Regions from separate parts of the Streptomyces seoulensis genome, predicted to be linked through region 3. Evidence: riboswitches for the same ligand, from Rfam matches in the RefSeq annotation. Region 3 holds a riboswitch; each other region holds the start of a gene.

Region 1 (2,253 bases), 4.6 Mb from region 3:
GACACCGCCGACGTGGTCCCGCTCGGCTCCGGGCTCGACTGGCGGGCGCTGCTGGAGCATCTGCACGACGTGCGCGGGGTACGGAGGCTGATGGTCGAGGGGGGCGGCACCGTGCACACCCAGCTCCTGCAGCAGGGCCTCGCCGACGAACTCCAGTTGGTCCTCGCCCCGCTCTTCGTCGGCGACCCGGCAGCCCCCCGCCTGTTCGGGCCCGGCGCGTACCAGGGGGGCCGGCTGCGGCTGACCGGGAGCCGGCGGATCGAGGACGTCGTCCTCATGCACTACGAGCCCACCGCCCCCGGCGCCGGCCCGCTGCCCACCGCCGCCGACCGGCACTGGCTGCGCACCGCCTGTGAGCTGGCCGCGCTCTGCCCGCCCTCGGACACCGCCTTCAGCGTCGGCGCGGTGGTCGTCGCGGCGGACGGCACCGAGCTGGCGCGCGGACACTCGCGCGAGGGCGGCGACCCGGTGGTCCACGCCGAGGAGGCCGCCCTCGCCGGGCTGGACCCCGCCGACCCGCGCCTGCCCGGCGCCACCGTCTACTCCAGCCTGGAGCCCTGCGCGCACCGCTCCTCCCGCCCCACCCCCTGCGCCGAGCTGATCCTGCGGGCCGGGGTGCGCCGGGTGGTCACGGCCTGGCGCGAGCCGGACACCTTCGTCACCGCGGCCGACGGCGCCGGAGTGCTCGGCAGCGGAGGCGTCACGGTGGTGACGGTGCCCGAGTACGCCCCTCTCGCACAGCGGCCGAACGCTCACCTTCCGCACTGAGGCCCACGTCACCGCGGGGTGTGTGCGCGGCACCCCGCGGATGACGTATGCTTGAGACACAACGACGCGGGGTGGAGCAGCTCGGTAGCTCGCTGGGCTCATAACCCAGAGGTCGCAGGTTCAAATCCTGTCCCCGCTACTGAAGACTCAGGGCCGGAATCCAGTAAAACGGATTCCGGCCCTGAGTGTTTTCCCGGAGCCTTCACAACGGGAACTACCCAAAGTGACGCAATGGCCGCTCAGTGCAGCGCTTCTGAGTCACCATCAAAACCGCTGTGACTCCTGAAGCGCGGTCAACTCGCCCCGTTCGCGCCGTTCCTGGTGCGTACGTCCCCGTCGGGAACGTTAACGATCAAGCCGAACGGGCTTGGAATCCGGTGTGCGTGTCTATTAACGTTCGATAACGCAGTGCGGTCGTTACAGCCGTCAGCAGAGACGGCGCCGTGCGCACACGCCGAATCCCGCAAGGGAACCGGGGACCCACCAACTTGGGGTGAATCGCGCCCAGTCCGCCGTGCACCGCTCTCGGAGCACGCCGGGTTTACGCGCGTAGGAGACCTTCCTGCTCCGAACCCGTCAGCTAACCCGGTAGGCGGAGGAGGAGAGGAGTGCGCCCGCGTGGCGTCCAACCGGCCTGCCCCACAAGCCCCGTTCGCGCCGGACGCGAGTGAGCCCTTCGCCTACGGCGCCCCCCGCGCGGAAGGCGACGCGTGGGAGGAGTGGAATCCCACCGAGGAGTCCCTGCCCCCCGTACGCGGCCGCCACCGGGTGGCCAAGCAGCGCGGCGGCGGACTCGCCCGCAGCTCCACCGTCCTCGGCGTCGGCGTCATAGCCGCCGTCGGCGCGGGTGGCATGGCGAGCGCCAACACCGGCAAGCCGCCCGTGTCCATCGCCATGCCCGACCTGCCCTCCGTGGACTCCCTGATCGACGGGCACCACACGGACGCGCCCGCCGCCTCCCTCGCCACGGCCACGGCGACCGCCGCCAGTGACGACTCCGCCTCCGACGCGGGCGAGGCGCTGCGCAGCCGGATCATGGCCCAGGCCGAGCGGCAGCAGAGCAAGGCCGACAGCCGGGCTACCGCCGCGGCCGTCGCCAAGGCCGACCAGCAGGCCGCCGACGCCGCCGCCAAGGCCGCGAAGGAAGCCGCCGCGAAGGCCGCCGACGCCAAGGAGCGGGCGGAGGCCGACGCCGAGAAGAAGGCCGAGGCGGCACGCCTGGCCACGCTGGCCAAGCAGTACACGCTGCCGACCTCCTCGTACACGATCACCTCGACCTTCGGGCAGGCCGGGGCGCTGTGGTCCTCCGGCTACCACACCGGTCTCGACTTCGCCGCGCCCACGGGCACGCTGATCAAGGCCGTGCACAGCGGCACGATCACCGAGGCGGGCTGGGCCGGCGCCTACGGCTACCGCACGATCCTCACCCTCGACGACGGCACCGAGCTCTGGTTCTGCCACCAGTCCTCGATCAACGTCAGCACC
Region 2 (2,253 bases), 1.2 Mb from region 3:
CGCTGCCCGCCGTACGGGTGGAGCGGCGCGAGCAGCTCTGGCGTGCGCCGATCAGCAAGGTGCTGCTGCGCCACGACGGTCTGTCCGACGACGAACTGGCGGCCACCGCCCGCTCGGTCGTCGGCTCGCTGGCCACGGTCACCATGTCGGGTCCCGGCACGGTCGAGCTCCAGCCGTGCGGGATCACCAAGGCGACCGGTCTGGCGCTGGCCGCCGAGCACCTGGGCCTGGGCCGCGCGGACACGGTCGCCTTCGGCGACATGCCGAACGACATCCCGATGTTCCGGTGGGCGGCCCACGGCGTCGCCATGGCCGACGCCCATCCCGAGCTGAAGGCGGTGGCCGACGAGGTCACCCTCTCCAACGAGGACGACGGGGTGGCCGTCGTGCTGGAGCGCCTGTTCGCCCTGTGACGGCGACGGCCCCCGCCGCACGCGTGAGGCGTGTGACGGGGGCGCGGTGCGGATCTGGCCGGGTGGGCCGGGCCGCCTAGTACGGGCCGTTGACGTTGTCGATCGAGCCGTAGCGGTGGGCGGCGTAGTTGCAGGCCGCGGTGATGTTGGCGACCGGGTTGTACGGGTCGAGCGAGGTGCCGGCCACGTGGTACGTGTTGAACGTGGGGTCGATCACCTGGAGCAGGCCCTTGGACGGGGTGCCGTTGATGGCGTTGATGTCCCAGTTGTTGATGGCCAGCGGGTTGCCCGAGGACTCCCGCATGATGTTGCGGTGGATGCCGTTGTAGGTGCCCGGGATGCCCTTCTCGGCCATGATCGCCAGGGACTGGCGGATCCAGCCGTCGAGGTTGTTCGGGTACACCGTGGTGGTGGCGGTCTTGGCGGCCGGGGCGGCGGAGGCGCTGGTGGCGCCGATGAGGGGGAGCGCGAACATCGCGGCACCGGTACCGGCGACGGCGAGCGTGCGGACGATGCGCTTGGTGCGGGCACGGCGCGGCTGAGCAACAGCAGACATGTCGAAGTTCCTCTCCGTCGCCTGCGAGGTGAGCTGTCGGGTTCGGGCGGGGAGGTGCCCGGCCGCGTCGTCCCCGGTGCCCGTCGGACACCGGGGACGAAATGGCTTCACCCCGAGCCGTTCCGGCGCGACATGTGTCGGCCGGTCCGGCGGCTTACCTGGGTCCCCCGCTCCTGCCGTACGAATGAGTTCGTGAATGGGTGTGCCAGGCGCGGCAGGATTCGGCGTTCGCCTGACAGGGCGGGAACGTATGCGACCGCACATGTCCGGAACAAGTACTTGATTCACCCAAAGACCTAGTTGACCTTGCTCTGTCCCAATTGGCCTACTTGATCCTTTGCGGTCGCCAATCCTCAACTTCCTTACCGGGCACGGTAAGAAGGGGGTGAGAGGGGGGTTTGCGCGGGTAGGCGCGAGGTGACGGTCCGCGTGAGCCAACTCACGGAATCGCAAAATACGCAAAATCAGACATGGGGGATTATGTGGATTTGAGCCGTCTGTGGGTATTAGGGAGTGTCGGTCCCCCTGGGGCGGAACCTCTGGGACGCTCCCGTTCGTTGGCTCGGTGTGACTCCCCGAGTGCCGGACCGTCCGACCGACTCCCCCCATATCGGTTCTTGTCCACCCATCCGGCACATGCCGGACGAAAACCGATACCTCATGAGCTGGACCGGTGGGTGCGATCGGTGATCCAAAGAGGACCGGATACGCTGACTTGACTGATGGCAGCGACCTATCGACAAGCCGTGAAGTCGCCAGCAGACACCAGCAGACAGGAGAACCTCGTGACCGTCGTCGGGCCGTTCGGGCTGAGCGTGCGGGACCAGGCACTGGAAGCCGATGTCCAGGCCGGACTGACGGCTGTCGAGGCGGGCCTGCTAGAGGCCACCAAGAGCGAGGTCCCCTTCATCACCGGGTCCGCCCAGCACCTGGTGCGGGCCGGCGGCAAGCGGTTCCGTCCGCTGCTCGTGCTGCTGTCCGCCCAGTTCGGCGACCGGCACGCCCCGCGCATCGTGCCCTCGGCCGTCGTCGTCGAGCTGACCCACCTGGCCACGCTCTACCACGACGACGTCATGGACGAGGCGGCCGTGCGGCGCGGCGTGGACAGCGCCAACACCCGCTGGGGCAACTCCGTCGCCGTGCTCACCGGTGACTTCCTCTTCGCCCGTGCCACGCAGATACTCGCCGATCTCGGCCCCGAGGCCGTCCGCGTGCAGGCCCTCGCCTTCGAGCGCCTCGTCACCGGCCAGATACTGGAGACCGCGGGTCCCCAGGACGGCCGCG
Region 3 (2,253 bases):
CCCGAACACCGGCCCGGCGCTCGCGGACCTGTGGACGGTGCTGCACACGCTGGCCGCCGAGGGCCTGACCGACGCCGAGCGGGACGTGGCCGTGCAGAACCTCGTCGGCGTGGCCCCGCTGAAGTACGAGACGGCCGCCGCGGTCGCCGGCACGCTGGCCGACCAGGTCGAGCAGCATCTGCCGGACGACTTCCAGGCGGAGCTGTACCGCACGCTGGCCGCCACCGGCACCGTGGAGGCCACGGCCGCCGTGGTCAACGCCTTCCCGGCCGACCGGCTGGTCACGGTCCTGGTCGGCGACGCCGCCCAGATCAAGGAGCCGGTCGAGGCGCTCGGCATCGGCGAGGTCAAGGTGGTCTCCGCCGAGTAGCGGAGCAGGCACGCGCGCGTGGGCCCTGATGGCGCATGAGTCGTCGGGGCCCACACGTGTGTTCGGGAGACACATCGAACAGCGGTTGGTAAATGTCCGGATTGGGGCGGAGGTTACCCCTCTGGCGTGTGGGATGCGCTACAAAAGTCCGGACCCGTTTGAAGATCCGCTCCCGTCCCCTTTAGCTTCTTCCGGGCTGTTCGTCAGGCAGTGCGCCGCGTCCGCGGCACCGGACAGTCATCGCCGAGTCCCCCGCAGGGGGGAGCCGGGGACCCACCGCAGTCCCTGGGGTGAATCGGACGCCCGCGCGTGAGCGAGGGCGGCCGTAGGAGACCTTCCTGCTCCGAACCCGTCAGCTAACCCGGTAGGCGAGAGGGAAGGAAAGGACCAGCCAGCTCATGGCGTTCATGTGCGCCACCGGGAAGCACCGCAAGCCCGGCCGGGTCAAGCGCACCACCGCAACTGCGGCCGGTGTCGCGGCCCTCACCACCGGTGTCGTCGGCACCCTCGCGGCTTCCCCGGCACTCGCCGCGGACAACTCCGTCGAGAACACCGGCCTCACCCCCGTCATCACCGTCAGCGACACCCTCGCCGACGAGATCGCCGCGCAGGCCACCGCCCAGAAGGCGACCGCCGAGCGCAAGGCCGCCGAGGAGGCCGCGGAGCGCGCCGCCGCCGAGCGGGCCCGCGAGGCCAAGGAGCGCGCCGCCCGCGACGCCGCGCGCAAGCTTCTCAACTCCTTCGTCATGCCGATCACCGGCTCCTACGTCTCCACCGCCTACCAGTCGTCCAGCTCCCTGTGGTCGTCCGGTTCGCACACCGGCATCGACTTCCACGCCGCCAGCGGCACCACGGTCCACGCGGCCGGTGCCGGGACCGCGGTCTCCACCGGCTGGGGCGGCGCGTACGGCAACGAGATCGTGATCAAGATGGCCGACGGCATGTACACCCAGTACGGCCACCTGTCGTCCATCGGCGTCAGCGTGGGCCAGCGGGTCGTCCCCGGCCAGCAGATCGGCCTGTCCGGCGCCACCGGCAACGTCACCGGCCCGCATCTGCACTTCGAGGCCCGCACCGGCCCCGACTACGGGTCCGACATCGACCCCGTCGCCTACCTCCGCAAGCACGGCGTCGACGTCTGACCCCGAGCCCTGCGAAAGCCCCGGCCCGCCAGGCCGGGGCTTTCGTCGTTCCCGGCGTCCTTTCCACCGGCCCGCTGTCCAAAAAATAGCCATGGATTCCGGTCCGCCATCGGAAATTCCGCCGTATTGCAATAGAGTCACGGAACGGGCGCTGTCGTCGGCGTTTCACGGGGATTAAGGCGGAGGTGGGTCATGCGCATTCCGGCGCACTCGGTGTGCACGGCGATCCGGGACGACATCGTCGCCGGGGTCCACGAGCGCGGCAGCCGGCTCACCGAAGAGGTCCTCGCCCGCCGCTACGGCGTCTCCCGCGTCCCCGTCCGCGAGGCGCTGCGCACGCTGGAGGCCGAGGGCTTCGTCGTGACCCGGCGGCACGCGGGCGCCTGCGTGGCCGAGCCCACCGAGCAGGAGGCCGCCGACCTGCTGGAGATGCGCCTGCTGCTGGAGCCCCTCGGTGCCGCGCGGGCCGCCCAGCGGCGCACCGAGGCCCATCTGAAGGTGCTGCGCGGCCTGGTCAGGCTGGGCCAGGAGCGGGCGCGGCTCGGCAACAGCGACGACCTGCGGGCACTGGACGGCTGGTTCCACGAGACCCTCGCCCAGGCGTGTGGCAGCCACCCGCTGACCTCGGAGCTCACCCGGCTCCGCCACAAGATCGCCTGGATGTACACCGTGGAGGGCCCGGCCAGCCCGCCGGAGTCCTGGGCGGAGCACGGCGCGATCGTGGACGCGGTGGCGCGCGGC

The links. Region 3 has a riboswitch for cyclic di-AMP ahead of HEK131_RS22555 (M23 family metallopeptidase). Riboswitches for the same ligand answer to the same signal wherever they lie in the genome.
Region 1: linked by a shared signal. The riboswitch ahead of HEK131_RS01265 (M23 family metallopeptidase) and the one ahead of HEK131_RS22555 (M23 family metallopeptidase) in region 3 are both predicted to bind cyclic di-AMP.
Region 2: linked by a shared signal. The riboswitch ahead of HEK131_RS28235 (transglycosylase SLT domain-containing protein) and the one ahead of HEK131_RS22555 (M23 family metallopeptidase) in region 3 are both predicted to bind cyclic di-AMP.

Annotation. Positions count from the first base shown of each region.
Region 1 covers NZ_AP025667.1:262,640-264,892, forward strand. Annotated here, with positions in the region: gene HEK131_RS01255 (dihydrofolate reductase family protein) at 1-768, shown strand, start outside; tRNA gene HEK131_RS01260 (tRNA-Met) at 834-907, shown strand; cyclic di-AMP (ydaO/yuaA leader) riboswitch at 1,211-1,379, shown strand; gene HEK131_RS01265 (M23 family metallopeptidase) at 1,387-2,253, shown strand, end outside.
Region 2 covers NZ_AP025667.1:6,138,039-6,140,291, reverse strand. Annotated here, with positions in the region: gene HEK131_RS28240 (HAD family hydrolase) at 1-413, shown strand, start outside; gene HEK131_RS28235 (transglycosylase SLT domain-containing protein) at 490-969, opposite strand; cyclic di-AMP (ydaO/yuaA leader) riboswitch at 975-1,168, opposite strand; gene HEK131_RS28230 (polyprenyl synthetase family protein) at 1,755-2,253, shown strand, end outside.
Region 3 covers NZ_AP025667.1:4,892,775-4,895,027, reverse strand. Annotated here, with positions in the region: gene HEK131_RS22560 (M16 family metallopeptidase) at 1-370, shown strand, start outside; cyclic di-AMP (ydaO/yuaA leader) riboswitch at 602-756, shown strand; gene HEK131_RS22555 (M23 family metallopeptidase) at 769-1,512, shown strand; gene HEK131_RS22550 (GntR family transcriptional regulator) at 1,705-2,253, shown strand, end outside.